DNA from 2 places in the Microcoleus sp. PH2017_12_PCY_D_A genome. Region 2 is predicted to be linked to the other one. Evidence: riboswitches for the same ligand, from Rfam matches in the RefSeq annotation. Region 2 holds a riboswitch; the other holds the start of a gene.

Region 1 (7,720 bases), on a different contig from region 2:
GGTGAGCTCTGTTGCTTGTAGTTGTGCGGCGGCGGGCGCGATATTTCCCAACCAAACTAACCCGGTTACAATTAATACTGTAAAAAATGTGAAAAGTGAGCGAATCATCTTTGGTGGCAGTTGAAACTTTACTTAAAGATATTATTAACCAAAATTCCGGCTATTGGTTCGATATGTTAGGACTAATTTTATGAAAAAACGCTTATTAATTTTGGGCGGAACGGGTGATGCTGTTGAATTAGCTGCCAGAGCTTCTCAAATTGCTGATATGGAGGTGATATCTTCGCTGGCAGGGCGGACTAAACAGCCTTTGACCCCAAAAACGGGTACGGTGCGGATTGGGGGGTTTGGTGGGGCTGCTGGGCTGGCTGAGTTTTTGCGTTGTAGCCCGATCGACTTTTTAATCGATGCAACTCATCCGTTTGCCGCGCAGATTTCAGCGAATGCTGCGGTGGCTGCGGTTGAGTGTAATGTCCCTCATTTGATGCTGGTGCGCCCACCTTGGGAGAGGGTGGAGGGCGATCGCTGGATAGAAGTCGCCAGCCACTCGGAGGCTGCAAGGGCTTTGTCAGGGCATTCTCGGCGGGTGTTTCTCACGATTGGGAGGCAGGAATTGGCGGAGTTTGCGGGTTTGGAGGATGTTTGGTGTTTGATGCGGGCGATCGATCCTCCAGCACCAAATACTCCTATTCCTCACGGTGAATTATTATTAGCAAGGGGGCCTTTTTCATTGGCAGATGAGCGGCAATTGCTCTTAGAATATCAGATTGATACAATTGTTAGCAAAAACAGCGGTGGCGCTGCTACCTATGCGAAAATTATCGCGGCTAGGGAGTTAGGTATTCCTGTTGTAATGGTGCAGCGGACTTTGATTCCCAATGTTGAGTGGGTTGCTGATGTGGCAGGGGCGATTGATTGGCTGATTCAGCAGTTGAAGTAAAACCATTATACATTTAAAGACAACAGGTTCGTAGTGAGGACTTTAGTCCGCATAAAGAAGGACTAAAGTCCTCACTACGAACCGATTTGATGAATTTTTTCCGAGTGCTGTTCAATGAGTTAAGATGATTGTTCAGGTTCGTAGTGAGGACTTTAGTCCGCATAAAGAAGGACTAAAGTCAGGTTGGTAGTGAGGACTTTAGTCCGCATAAAGAAGGACTAAAGTCCTCACTACGAACCTATTTGATGGATTTTTTACGAATGCTGTTTAATGAGTTAAGATGAGCGTTCATCTCTTGTAGATATCCTTTCAAAACTGGATACTGCGAAGTTGCGAGCAGCGCATCTTTTTTCTGAATGACAGTTATTTCTAACGGCAAAACGCGATACTTAGATTTATTGTTCAGAGTGTAGCGGTGTACCCAAGTCGGAATTATTTTGATGCTGGTGATTTCTGTAGTCTTTTCGGGGAATTTCTTGCGGATATTTATTTGCAAAATTACGCCTAAGTCAGTATAATCTTTGCTCTGCCCCGAGATGAAGTTTCCCATAGAATAAATTGCTACGGCTTTTCTTGTTTTCCCATTCTTACCTTTGAATTTAAATATTTTGTAAGGCTGGACGACGTGGGGATGGCTGCCGAGAATGATATCTGCACCAGCTTTTAAGAGGTTTTCAACTAATTGTTTTTGTTGGGCGTTTGGCTGTCGTTGATATTCGTCGCCAAAATGCAGGGAAATTGCGATCGCATCTGCTCCTTTTTTTCGGGCTTTGGCGATATCTTTGACTATCTGTTTTTCGTCAATTAGCGAAACTAAGTAATCTTTGCCTTTCGGTATCGGGATGCCGTTGGTGCCGTAGCTGTAGGCTAGCATTGCTAGCGATATGTTGTTTTTGGTGATGATTAAAGTGCGATCGCCCGCTGCTTTAGACTTGGCTGTCCCTGTTGATGCAATTTTGCGATCGCCCAAATTTGCGATCGTCCTAATTACCCCTATTTCCCCCCGATCCAAAGCATGATTGTTCGCCGTTGTCAAGATATTAAATCCAGCTTTTTTCGCAGCATCCAGTAATTGAGCCGGTGCGTTAAATAGCGGATATCCCGTATATCCGCCCGCATCTTCGCCCGCTAAAGGTGTTTCCAGGTTTCCCGTTACCCAATCGCCTTTTGACAGGATACTTTTAACTGGTGCGAAGAAGCTGTCAAAATTGTATGTTTGCTTTTTTGCATCGTAGCCCGATCGCGTTTGCGTAATGTGCATCATGATATCGCCGACAGCAATTAGTTGCGCTTCTTTAATCTCTGACTTGGGTTTAGCCGGCACAGATGTTGCCCTTGGCGATGGCGTCGGGCCCCGCAAGCTAGGAGTTTCTGTACGCTGTGTATTGGTTTTTGCCGTTTGGATGTCGCAGCTTGCGATCGAAACCACGGCAATTACCGAAAGCAACCGACGAAAAGTCATAACTTTTAAGAGTGATTTATCGGCATCTATGATATCATCATTATGCCTTGCACACCGTTGGCTGGAAACTAGGTTTTTCAACAAAAATATTGGCTAAAAACTCTCAATCTTCCTTAAAAAACCCGGGTTATTTGTTCGGATTACGCAATTTATAATGACTCGATTAGTTACACCCAAATAAATGACAAAAAAATATCTCATTATTGCCTTTATTGTTTTCTTCTCAATTACGGGTTTTGGTATTTTGAGTTACGCTCAGAGTTCGAGCGATCGACCTTTTGAATTTGCCTTAATTGGCGATTTGCCTTACAGCGCAGAACAAGAAGCAAAATTTCCGAATTTGATTGCAGATATCAATCGATCGCCCGCAGCCTTTGTCATTCACGACGGCGATATCAAAAGCGGTGGATCTGTCTGCGATGATGCAACTTTTGTCAGCCGCCAGCAGTTATTTAATAAATTTGAAATGCCCTTCATTCTCGCCTATGGTGATAACGAATGGACTGACTGTCACCGTTCAAATAACGCCAGTTACAACAATCCCATAGAAAGACTTGCTAAACTGCGAGAAATCTTCAGCAAAGGTACTCAAAGTTTGGGGAAACGTACCTTAACTCTCACCCGCCAAAGCGAAAATTCGCAGTTTGCTAAATATCGTGAAAATGTCCGCTGGATTTATAACGGGATAACATTTTTGGCGATAAATATGCCGGGAAGCAACAACAATTTTGGCCGGACTCCCGAACAGGATAAAGAATATGCCGATCGCAATTTCGCTAATTTAGCCTGGATTAAAGAATCTTTTGCTTCAGCAAAACGCAGCAACAGCAAAGGAATCATGTTAGTTGCACAGGCAAATCCGGGCTTTGAACTCGATCGAACCGACAAAAGAATAACCGGATACAACGATTTTATCGCAACTCTGGAAACAGAAACGCGCAATTTTCCCGGACAAGTCGTATTCGTGCACGGCGATACTCACTATTTCCGCATCGACAAACCTTTACCTCGTTTTGACGATGATACCCAACTCCCCAGACTGCTAAACTTTACCAGAGTTGAAACTTTTGGTTCTCCAAACGTGCATTGGTTGCGGGCTTTTTATGACCCCAAAAATCCTAACGTGTTTGAATTTAAACAGCAGATTGTTCCCAAAAATTAGGCAAATTAACACCAGTTGTATCCCAGATAAATATTGTTTCGCTTATACTGAAGATCGCTAGCATGGAGGAATTTATTTATGACGATCGCAACTGAGCGCATCACCGTTGAAGAATTTCTGAAATTGCCAGAAACTAAACCAGCCAGTGAATACATTCAGGGTGAGATCGTACAAAAACCTCTGCCGAAAACAAAGCACAGCCTATTGCGATCGAGAACCTGTAACGAAATTAATCAGGTGACGGAAACTCCCAAGATAGCTTATGCTTTTCCAGAGTTGCGGTGTACGTTTGGCGGGCGCTCGATTGTTCCCGATATTTCTGTACTATTGTGGGAACAAATTCAATTTGATGAGAGTGGCGAATTAGTAGACAATGTGCTAATTGCACCGTATTGGGCGATCGAAATTCTATCGCCAGAACAAAGCTCAAACCGCGTAACTAAAAAAATTATTCACTGTCTCGAACATGGCTGTCAGTTGGGATGGCTAGTCGATCCAGGCGATCGATCGATTTTAGCATTTTTACCCAATCAACAACCGCAATTTTGCGAAGGTAGCGATGTCCTTCCCGTGCCCGAAATCATTCCCTTGAATATCACCGCCGAACAAGTATTTAGCTGGTTGAGAATGCAAGCATCAACGACAGGTTCGTAGTGAGGACTTTAGTCCTCATCAAAACAGAGGACTAAAGTCCTCACTACGAACCTTCACCTAAGCACGCAATCGCATTGCTGATTGACAGTATGAATCGAGTTCTGCCCAAAAAGTCTATGTTTTACTCAAGGGTAAAAAATGTGAATTCATACCCAAGTTCAGCAACGCCAAATTTTCGCTACTTATCTCTAATTTCCCAGCGGTGGAATCTTAGCCAAAACGCCTTTTTTCAGAGCTTGAGGACGCTCAGACCAAGGTAACAAACCATCCGGCTTAGCATAGTATTGACCCGCGCATTCGAGTACAGCCTCGACACTTTCCGGCTCATTGGCAGGCAAATCACCAAACAGATAAGTATACTTTCCAGCAGCAGCAAAAGACACCGCACAAGAATGACTGCAAGCACTCATGCACTCAACTTCTAGAATATCAAACTGCTCGCAAAACTCCCAATCTTGAGCGAGTTTCGATAAGTCTTCCATGAATTGTTGACCGCCGCTTTTACCTTGGCGCTTGCCGTCTTTCCAAACACTAGCGCAAGCAGTACAAACTAAAAGACAGTGTTTTGTGCGTACAACAGTGTTTCGTTTAGTTCCATTCATCATCCATACCTCGTAGATGCGTTCAAAAGTTAGTTAGATATCGGCGGGCATTCTGACTTCAAAGGCGAAGGACTAAAGTCCTTACTACAAGCCTTATTACAGTTGCGGGACAGCGCCGGACTTGCACCGAACTTTCCCCGTTTCCTCTGGCGGCTGCTCCCCGCTAGAACCGATCGCGAATTCAAATCCTATCATACTTGCCGCCCTTTCCCAAAAAAGTTATCTTGGTAAAAGCAAGTTTTAATATCTACCCACATAAATTAACCCCGTTCGTAGTAAGGACTTTAGTCCTCTGATATTTCTGCGGACTGAAGTCCTCACTACGAACCTTATGAACGATTTTCCCAACTTTTCCCAACATGGCTATCAAGTAACCCGCGAACTCGGATACAACAGTTTGGGCGGCCGCGTCACCTATCTCGCCACAAAAATTAACACAAACAAGTCCGTTGTAATTAAGCAATTTCAATTCGCCCAATTAGGTGCTAGCTGGACAGAATACGATGCTTACGAACAGGAAATCAAAGTGCTCGAAAGTTTGGATTTCCCGGGAATTCCCCGCTATCTCGATGCTTTCGGGACTGACAGCGGATTTTGCATGGTGCAGGAATACAAAAATGCCGAAAGTGCGATCGCCCGTAATTTCTCGCCGCCGGATATTAAACAAATTGCGATCGCCACTTTAGAAATTCTAGCTTACCTGCAATCCCAAAAACCGCCCGTAATCCACCGCGACATCAAACCAGAAAACTTGTTAATCGATGACGAGTTAAATGTTTACTTAGTAGACTTCGGTTTTGCGCGCTTAGGAGGCGGAAACATCGCAGCCAGCAGCGTTGTCAAAGGCACAATGGGATTCATGCCGCCGGAACAAATGTTTAACCGGCAATTAACAGAAGCATCCGACTTGTACGGCTTGGGCGCGACGCTAATTTGTTTGTTGACTGGTACGAAATCTGGGGATGTCGGCAACTTAATCGACGATAATTATAGCATTCATTTTCGGCATTTAGTACCGCCATTGCAGCAGGGTTGGATGAACTGGCTGGAAACAATGGTAGCGCCGAGAATTCAAGATAGATACAAGTCGGCGGCTGATGCTTTGACGGCTTTGAGGTCTCTTGATGCCAGCAGTTTGCCGAAAGTGAGGCTTGAGCGCGATCGCATTCAATTTACCGCCACAGAATATGGAGAAATCTTAACACAAACTATTGCCATTAGCAACCCAATTCCCGATACAATGCTTTGTGGCAGGTGGGAAGTCGCGCCGCATCCGAACGATCCGCCCCACACGCCCTACGACCACTCTTGGATCTCCTTTGAACCGCAGGCATTTGAAAGCAATAATATCGAGTGCACAATCGCCGTCGATACGAGCAAATTGCTGGAAAGTCAAACTTACAACCGCCAAATCATCTTGCGCGCAAATTCTGAACCCGAAACTCATACAATAGAATTGCAAGCTACAACAGCCCCGCTGCCCGTACCGCAAAAAACTAATTTTTTGTCGGTATTCAGGCTGATTTTTATGTTCTGTTTGATATTAGCAAGTTTTATGTGCTGTTTGCTGTTAACAGTTTTCATATTTTACTGGATTGATTATCAGTTCGTCCCTCCGGAGGTTGACATCTTTTTGTATTCTGGGACTACTACTATCCTGCTTCCAATCTGTTTTACCAGTGGCTTATTGGGATTTTTAGTCGCCGAAATCGCCATTACAGCCCAATCAAACAAATATGATTTTAATTGGTTTCTAGCTTTATGTGGAGGGTTAATAGGATTGATTTTTTCGGGTTTTATTAGCAGCATACTAACCAGTCTTCTTGTTGATATCGCGAAGGGTACGATCGATTATCAATTAATAAATTTTGTGTATGCTGGGTCAGGGCTGGTTTCGATCCCAGTAACTTTACTTGCAGCCTTAATACTAGGACGAAGGATTACGAATCTTATGATCGAAAATGTTACAGTAGCAGTTATTATGCTGCTTTTATCATTTTCATTGTATACTCAGACCGTTAGATTCGTCTTGATTCTAGCGCTGGCATCCCTGATTTACAAAATAGTCTATTCGGTATTTAACAAGCTGATTGACCAGCAGATAGCCAAACAAATTATTGAAGTAGATGCTACCAAAAGAGCTTTTCTTACTGCCGGATTTTGTATGAGTTTGTCTGTAGCATTTCTTCTGTTTATAAGATTAGATTTTTCCTTAAAAGGGGTTGAAACAATAGAAATATTAGTTGTAGGAGGAACGATAATAACATCTCTAGCCGTCACTGGAATTCCGTTAATTGACTCGCTCGTTTTTAAACCAAAAAGAATGCTTGCCAACTATCGCAAATCCCGACCAAATTTAATTAAACTGTAAAAACTTGTTCGCAGCAAGGACTTTCAACCTCAATGACTGAAGTCCTCACTACAAACCTTACCAAACATTAAGAGTCTGCATTCCTGCCTGTTGTTGGCGGATTGTTTCGAGAGTTCGCTTTAAATCCAACTTTTAAAAACCTCGCTATTAACTATCACAACTCTCAACTACTAACTATCAACTATCAACTATCAACTATTTACCTATGAATGCTTTTCCTGACTTTTCCAACTACGGCTATCAAATAACCCGCGAACTCGGACACAATCGCGCTGGCGGTAGAGTTACTTATCTCGCTACCGAAATTAATACCAAACGTTCCGTCGCCGTCAAACAATTTCAATTTGCCCAAACAGGCGCTAATTGGGCTCAATATCAAGCTTGCGAACAAGAAATTCAGATTTTGCGAGAACTCGACCATCCCAGCATTCCCCGGTATTTAGATTCCTTCCCAACTGCATCGGGTTTCTGCATGGTGCAAGAATACAAAGATGCCCCTTCCTTGGCAAATTCTAACCGCTGGAAGCCC
Region 2 (7,720 bases):
TTATGGGGCCGGCGATTTCACCTTCATCAATGGGAACGCCGTCTAGTACGGTCACAATGCCCACACGCTCGGGAGCAAGTTTGTATACTTTAAATTCCGACGGTTCCATACCCTTTTGCTTGGCATTAGCTGAAGTAATGACTTCAAATAAGGCTGTGTTAATCCGATAAGTACCCGTGGTGATTACGGCTAGCTGCCTTCCTTTTTCTCCGCCGTTGGTGAGGAATTTGCGGGCATTTTGGAAATTGTCGCAATCGACGACTGTTCCTAAAATGCGATCGGGAGGAATTGTTGCTCCGTCATTGGCAATAATTAAACCAATTTCATCTTGAGGAACGACAACAACTGGTTCTTTTTTGATGCTATATTGCCAGGGAAAATAACCAAAATGCCAGCCGGGAGGCAGGGTATCTGCTTGCAAACCTCCTTCACCATCGAGGGCAATTAATCTACTGGATGGCAAGTTTTTGCTGGAGAATTTTTTGGTGACAATTCCGACTTCTCGTTCGCCGATCGCAATTAAGCCCAAAGTCCAACCAATTTTGGGGATAAACATGAACACAAAGAACATTGCGCCTACGGGAAAGATCCAAATCGGGATGGTAAAACCTTCTTCTGTCGCTGGTTGGACTGGTTGGGGTTGGGGAGGTGGCGGATTGGTTTGTGCGGGAGTTGGTGGGGCAAAAGTGCCTGCTAGTGCGATCGTGGTTGCGAAAGATGCTGCTAAGGGTAAAAGCTTGCGAAGCCAACGTGATTTAGTCATAGTTTTTAAGCTGCTTTAAGTGGAAATGTACGGGAAATTTGTTTACTACAATCAGTATTCAATAGATTTGTTTGAAGGTCAATTCATTAAAGTCATGAGTTATGCTCATAAAAGTCATATTTGGAATATGGGTGGCCAGAAACCGGGTTTTTTCCGAAAGACTTCGTTTATAATCCATAGATTAGCTAAAAACCCGGTTTCTTTGATTGTGATGCGTAACTCCCGTTGATATTAACCACCGCCACCGCCACCACCGCCGCCACCACCACCTCCACCGCCGCCACCGCCGCCGCCACCTCCACCGCCGCCACCGCCGCCACCACTACTCGAATCTCCATACCTCGTGATAACTATTTTTTCATGGTGATAGCCGCAATTAGTACAGTGACGGATAACTTGATCCTTTCCTTTCGTCTTTCGGGTAGGTGTAGAAATTACTTCTCTACTGGTTTTTAGCGTAAACTTTTTACATCTAAAACAAAATTGTGTAAGATAGAGGTAAATCGTCATTAAACCAAAAATAGGCAATGTTATTATGAGTAGTATGAGTAACAAAAATATGAATGAAAAAAATACCCCCAAAAATTGGCCTATGAAAAATCCTAGTCCTCCCGAAGATTGAGATTGATTGCCAGTTTGTTGCCAACTAGGTTGAGGTATATTCAGAATTACCTGGGGAAATGCAATCTGCACTTCTAATTCTTGTTCCGGTAGAATAGCCTGACTTGCCACAAATTCAAAAGTTTTAGGATCTACTTGACGGGGAACTGCTGCTGCACCAAAATTGGTAAACGACAGAACTTTCCCTGATAAAGCTGCTGGTAATTTCACCGTAACTTTTCCAGTATTAACTGGCGCTTTCCGACCCGCTGAAATCGCTTTCCAATAAACTAAAGTATTCCCACCATCTAACTGCAATCCACCTACCACGCGATATTTGATGACAAAAGTATGTGAGTCTGGCGGTTTTAATTCATGTTGCCAACGAATCCAAAGTTGATTGTTTTCAGTTCCTATACTACTAGGAATTATTTGATTATTTTCAGAAACAGTGACATCTTGAATTGCATCGACTTTATCTAACGGAATATAGCGATACCGTTCATTGTTGTAGGCTGCGGTGAATACATATTTTTGCGTTTCGGTGACTAACATATCTCCGTTTGTCTGAACGTCGATGATGACGTTGATGTTATCCCAGTAAAACGGTAGTTGTTGAGCCGCTGCATGAGTCACTGTGACCAAGCTTAATGATGCTAGTAATGAAAAAACTATTTGTTTGAGGAGTCGTTTATTTATCATAGGATTTCCACAAGATAAGTGTTGACTACAATTATTCAACAGGTTTCTTGTGGAGTCAATTCATTAAAGTCATGAATTATGTTCATAAAAGTCATATTTTGAATATGATTTTGTAGGGAGTGCGATCGGTTTATCTCAAAATCAAGCAAATTCGGACACGGAAATGCCATTTCCCTACCCGATTATTTGTAGGGAAACGGCATTGCCGTCTCCTGAATTTGGGGGATATCAATATATCAACGGATAGCCAGAAACCGGGTTTTTTCCGAAATACTTCGCTATAACCCACAGATTAGCTAAAAACCCGGTTTCTTTGATTGTGGCGTAAGTCCCATTGATATCAACCACCACCGCCACCGCCACCACCGCCGCCACCGCCGCCACCGCCACCACCGCCACCGCCACCGCCACCACCGCCACCACTGTCATAGTCGCTACCACCGCTACTAAGACTATCACTGCGAGCACTGCCACTAATCGAAAACATCACAAACCCGAACCAAAACATTACAAAAATCATGGGAAAGCCCGCTTTTTCCGAAGTAGATTGAGATTGATTACCATTTTGTTGCCAACCAGATTGAGGTACATTCAAAATCGCCTGGGGAAATGCAATCTGCACTTCTAATTCTTGTTCCGGTTGAATAGCCTGACTTGCGACAAATTCAAATGTCTTAGTATCTACTTGACGAGGAACTGCTGCTGCACCAAAATTCGTAAAGGAGAGAACTTTCCCTGACAAAGCATCTGGTAATTTCACCGTAACTTTTCCAGTATTAACTGGCGATTTCCGACCCGCTGCAATGGCTTTCCAATAAACTTGAGTATTTCCACCATCTAGCTGCAATCCACCTACCACTCGATATTTAATCACAAAAGTATGTGAATCTGGCGGTTTTAATTCATGTTGCCAACGAATCCAAAGTTGATTGTTTTCATTGCCAGTGGTACTCGGAATTATTTGATTATTTTCAGAAACAGTGACATCTTGAATTGCATCGACTTTATCTAACGGAATATAGCGATACCGTTCATTGTTGTATGCTGCTGTGAATACATATTTTTGCGTTTCCGTAACTAACATATCTCCGTTGGTCTGAACATCGATCGCAACATTGATGTTGTCCCAGTAGAACGGTAGTTGTTGGGCTGCTGCATGAGTTACTGTGACTAACAGCTTAATGATGCTAGTAATGAAAAAACTATTTGTTTGAGGAGTCGTTTATTTATCATAGGATTTCCACAAGATAAGTGTTGACTACAATTATTCAACAGTTATCTTGTGGAGTCAATTCATTAAAGTCATGAATTATGTTCATAAAAGTCATATCTTCAGTCAGGATAGAGGAGACGGCAATGCCGTGTCCCTACCCAAAATCATATTGTAGAGACACGGCACTGCCGCATAGAGGAGACGGCAGTGCCGTGTCCCTACCGCGATCAATTGTAGGGACACGGCACTGCCGTCTCCTCATTTCTTTATTTATTTTCAATTTTGAAATAACACACTTAATAAAGTTAAAACCGTGCACCCAAACACGGCTTCAAATGTATATCTTCGCGAAGGTTTGTAAGGGGAAGAATGCCAAACCCGCAGTTCTCCATTAAAGCCACGGGCGGCTAAACTCAACGAAACTTGACGGTAGTTTACCAAAGTTCGCTGAAGCAATTGCCCGATTAATATGCCTAAACTACGCATTCCTAGTTTCCAAGTGCGATAGCCACAGCGCGAGTTTTGGGCGATCCAAAGTTCATCGGCGATCGCCAATAAGCTAAAAATAAACCGATACATCAACAACAAAAGTTCTGTCAACAACGGCGGAAAGCGCAATTTTCTGAGGATTTGCAAGGTTTCTGTAAATGGCACCGTCAACAGGATGAAGTACATACAACTTGTCGATGCCAAGGTGCGCGGAAATAACAGACTCACTTGGTATAAGCCTGTGCGACTCACATACAGATACAAATTGCCGATGCTAATTCCCCAACCTTGCCAAATATCCCACTGCATTGTCTGGATTTGATTTAACTCAATTCCATTAATCGCCAAAGCAGGCAAACTCGTCAGCAAAAACATCAACGGTAGCGACAACAACCGCAGATAAAGTTTCCCCGGAATGCCCGCATAGATGACGATCCAGACTGCTAACCAAAGGCCGATCGACAATTGGACGATCGCCCCAGACAGCAGAGACAGAATCAAAAGGGCGATCGCAAACGATAATTTGTGAGTTGGCGGCAACCCACGCAAACGATTGGTGTAAGCCAGACTATCAATCTGATGATTCATTCCAGCGGCGATTTATCATCAGATTGCTGAGATTGCGATCGGCCTTTATAAAGCCCGATCGCATATCCGATCACACCAGCCCCCAGCGCCGCCTGAGTCGCAAATAATAGACTGGCAATTTCAGCGCTAGGCGGTTCAAACAAGTGATTGAACCAAGGTTTATAATCGGGTTGAATTTCGGTAATTGCTTTCTGTGCGCGATCGTCCGATCCGCCGTATTCACCCCGCACAAAAACTAGGGGAATCACCGCAAGGGCGACAACTCCAATTACTAACATCCAATTTTGTTGCGAAGTAGCTTGCTGATTTTTTGTAGGTTTTTGATTCACGACTTTATGACTCCTGTTTCAATAATTTCAGAATTTCTAACTCTGGTTTTCCGTAAGAATGCAGCCAATTCCAAACCAATAAAGTCAGCAATCCCTCACTAATCGCCAGAGGTACTTGAGTAATCGCAAAGATACTAGCAAACTTGAGAAACGAAGCCATAAAACCGCCACTCGCTGCCGGAAAAGCCAATGCCAACTGCATCGAAGTCACCACATAAGTCAGCAAATCTGCCAAAGCAGCCGCACAAAAAATTGCCACCCGTTGGCTACCAGTTCGCATCAGCAAATTATAGATAAAATACGCAGCAAACGGCCCAACAATCGCCATCGAAAACATATTTGCTCCCAACGTTGTCAGCCCGCCGTGCGCTAACAATAACGTTTGAAACAACAGCACTAAAGCACCAAGTACAGCCATCACCGAAGGGCCGAACAAAATTGCACCCAAACCCGTACCCGTTGGGTGAGAACAACTCCCCGTTACCGATGGAATTTTTAAAGCAGAAAGCACAAAAGTAAACGCACCTGCTAAAGCTAGTAATAATTTAAGTTCCGGGTGTTCTTTGGTAATGCGAGTAATTTCACGCAAACCCAACACAAAAAAAGGCAGTGCCACCATCCACCAAAACACAGCCCATTGCACTGGTAAAAAACCTTCTGAAATGTGCATAGCAGCGGCCGGTGTTGCCGAACCCAAGACAAGATAACAACTCAAGCCAGCCATCAATCCCAGGCTGACTAATTTCCGATTTCTGGCCTGCATACTGAACCTCGCAGATGAGACAATCTAAACTAACGCATCGGCGGGCATCCTGACTCAGAAAGCGACAAGACTCTCATTACAGTTGCGGGACAGCGCCGGACTTCCACCGAACTTTCCCCCTTTCCTCTAACGGCTGTTCCCCATTAGAACCGACTGCTTAGACATAGTTTAGTCGATCGCGCAACTCTGGGCCGATATTTTACAAAAATTATTTCAAATTAAGTAAATCAAGATGACCTATCTTCTTCTCTTTCTGACTTCGCGCCCTTAGCGTCTTCGCGGTTCGTTAAAATCTTCATATAATACCCAAAAATAAACGCTATAATATTAGTCAGATTTGAAAAAATTTATTATGTCAGATTACAACTTTTCTAAGCACTCACCCTCACCCGAAGAACGACAAAAATTCTATCAACCACCTGCGGATAACGAACTCAAAGAATTAATTCCAGGATTGCTAAAGGCAATATTGCTCATAATTTGGGCAGAACGCATGGACTGGTTTTTGGGTTTAAACATGGGTATTTACCAAGACTCAGACCAAGAGTACATCATGCCAGATGCTTTCTTAAGTTTAGATATAGAACGGTTTTACCATGAAGAATTGCGTCCCAATTACCAGTTAGGGGATGAAAATATTATACCAAGTTTTGTCCTCGAATTGCTTTCGGGTACTTATCACCACAAATACACCGGAAAGTGGGAAAAATATAAAGATTTAGGCATACTTTATTACGTGGTTTATTCTTCTCGCCGCCGTTGCGATCCTCGTTTTGAAGTATATAAATTAATCAATGGTTCCTATGAGTTACAGCCGGGAAATCCTGTTTGGATGCCAGAAATAGGTTTGGGAATTGGTTGTGAAAGGGGAAATTATTCTGGGGTGACAAGGGAATGGTTGTATTGGTACGATGCGGATGGCAAACGCTATCTGACTCCTGAAGAACAGGTGAAGGAATTAGCCCAGCGCGCCGATCGACTAGCTGAACGATTGCGCGAGTTGGGGATAGATCCTGATAATATAAGCTAATTGAGAGGAAAGAGTGCCAGAATGACGCAGCCTGCGGGCGATCGCCAACCGAGTTTTTTCACCGATCGCGATCGCCCTAAACGCAAGATTTTCCCGAAAATCCCGATTTTTGCGTCCCGAAATGTGTGAAAATTATCAAAAAAATTAGGAAAGATGCGGCCTTATTTGGAACAGACAGAAAGTTTGATGGCAAAAATTGAGATGCAGATCGACAAAATGGCGATCGGGAGACGTGATTAAATAATGCTCATGGATCTGCGTTCTTACCATATCATTTGCTTTGGCGATGAAGTTCCAGGCGTTCTAGCCGTCATCTCAGCAGCCCGAGAATACCGCCGCCGGACAAATCTTTATCCGCGAGTTTTGCTAATGTCTAAAGGAAGCTTGCAAGAAGGAATTGGCGGACATTTAGTCAGAGGCGGCCTCGCTTATTTAGATCGAAGTCAGGTTAGTCAAGAACTGCAACAATCTTTAAATTTAGACCCTTTCGGTTCACCGCCGACAATCTATAAAGAATTCCTGCAAAAATCTGGTGTCAGCGCGATCGCCCTTGACCCCAGCAAAGCCAGCGCAGCCCTGAAAGCAATGCTGGTACAAGCAGGAGTCGCACTCCTCAGCAAAGTAGAAATTAAATCAATCAATAAAGAAGGCAAAAAAATTACTAGCATAATTACCTCAAAAGGGACAGTTTATGTAGCAAAACAATTTATTGATGCCACTGTCAATGGCGAATTAGCTCAAGCCGCAGGTGTGCGAAAGCTGAATGGATTTGAAACCTTTGGTTTGCCTAACTCAGAACTTCCAGTCACCCTAGTTTTTGAAACTCAAGGACTCAGTGTCAGAAGACTGAAAGAACTCGATTATATTTATCTAAAACGCTTCACAAACCTTGCCGATTCTGAGGCTCAAAAATTTTTGCTGTCTGCTGCGGGGAAAGATGCCAAGCTAGCAGAAGAACTCCGCCTGGAAATGATCGACACCAGAGGAAATCTCAAAACTCTGTGGGCGGGCAACGATTACATCGATGTGCGATCGCCCGCACTGTCTGTAGCATACCATTCTTTTAGAGGCAGAAAGCTATCTTTTCCTGAAACCGGCATAATTTTAGATGAGGGAAATATCGCCATACTTCCAAAGGAAAGACTTTCGTGGAATGCGCTGTTATTTGCAGTCACCGCCAGCGAAGCAGAAGCCTTAGCGAGAAACGGGAGCAAACCCACAGCTAATATGCAGGTAGAGATGT

Evidence for each region. Region 2 has a riboswitch for cobalamin ahead of JGK39_RS27385 (energy-coupling factor ABC transporter permease). Riboswitches for the same ligand answer to the same signal wherever they lie in the genome.
Region 1: linked by a shared signal. The riboswitch ahead of JGK39_RS15275 (DUF1636 domain-containing protein) and the one ahead of JGK39_RS27385 (energy-coupling factor ABC transporter permease) in region 2 are both predicted to bind cobalamin.

The regions. Positions count from the first base shown of each region.
Region 1 covers NZ_JAEQCI010000047.1:55,490-63,209, reverse strand. The annotation lists gene JGK39_RS15300 (tetratricopeptide repeat protein) at 1-108, opposite strand, end outside; gene JGK39_RS15295 (cobalt-precorrin-6A reductase) at 191-940, shown strand; gene JGK39_RS15290 (CapA family protein) at 1,179-2,402, opposite strand; gene JGK39_RS15285 (metallophosphoesterase) at 2,584-3,564, shown strand; gene JGK39_RS15280 (Uma2 family endonuclease) at 3,643-4,218, shown strand; gene JGK39_RS15275 (DUF1636 domain-containing protein) at 4,407-4,823, opposite strand; cobalamin riboswitch at 4,845-5,009, opposite strand; gene JGK39_RS15270 (serine/threonine-protein kinase) at 5,152-7,191, shown strand; gene JGK39_RS15265 (serine/threonine-protein kinase) at 7,397-7,720, shown strand, end outside.
Region 2 covers NZ_JAEQCI010000119.1:683-8,402, reverse strand. The annotation lists gene JGK39_RS27415 (SPFH domain-containing protein) at 1-763, opposite strand, end outside; gene JGK39_RS27410 (DUF2207 domain-containing protein) at 995-2,065, opposite strand; gene JGK39_RS27405 (hypothetical protein) at 2,294-2,494, opposite strand; gene JGK39_RS27400 (DUF2207 domain-containing protein) at 2,406-3,149, opposite strand; gene cbiQ (cobalt ECF transporter T component CbiQ) at 3,555-4,355, opposite strand; gene JGK39_RS27390 (energy-coupling factor ABC transporter substrate-binding protein) at 4,352-4,684, opposite strand; gene JGK39_RS27385 (energy-coupling factor ABC transporter permease) at 4,689-5,447, opposite strand; cobalamin riboswitch at 5,469-5,616, opposite strand; gene JGK39_RS27380 (Uma2 family endonuclease) at 5,800-6,477, shown strand; gene JGK39_RS27375 (FAD-dependent oxidoreductase) at 6,727-7,720, shown strand, end outside.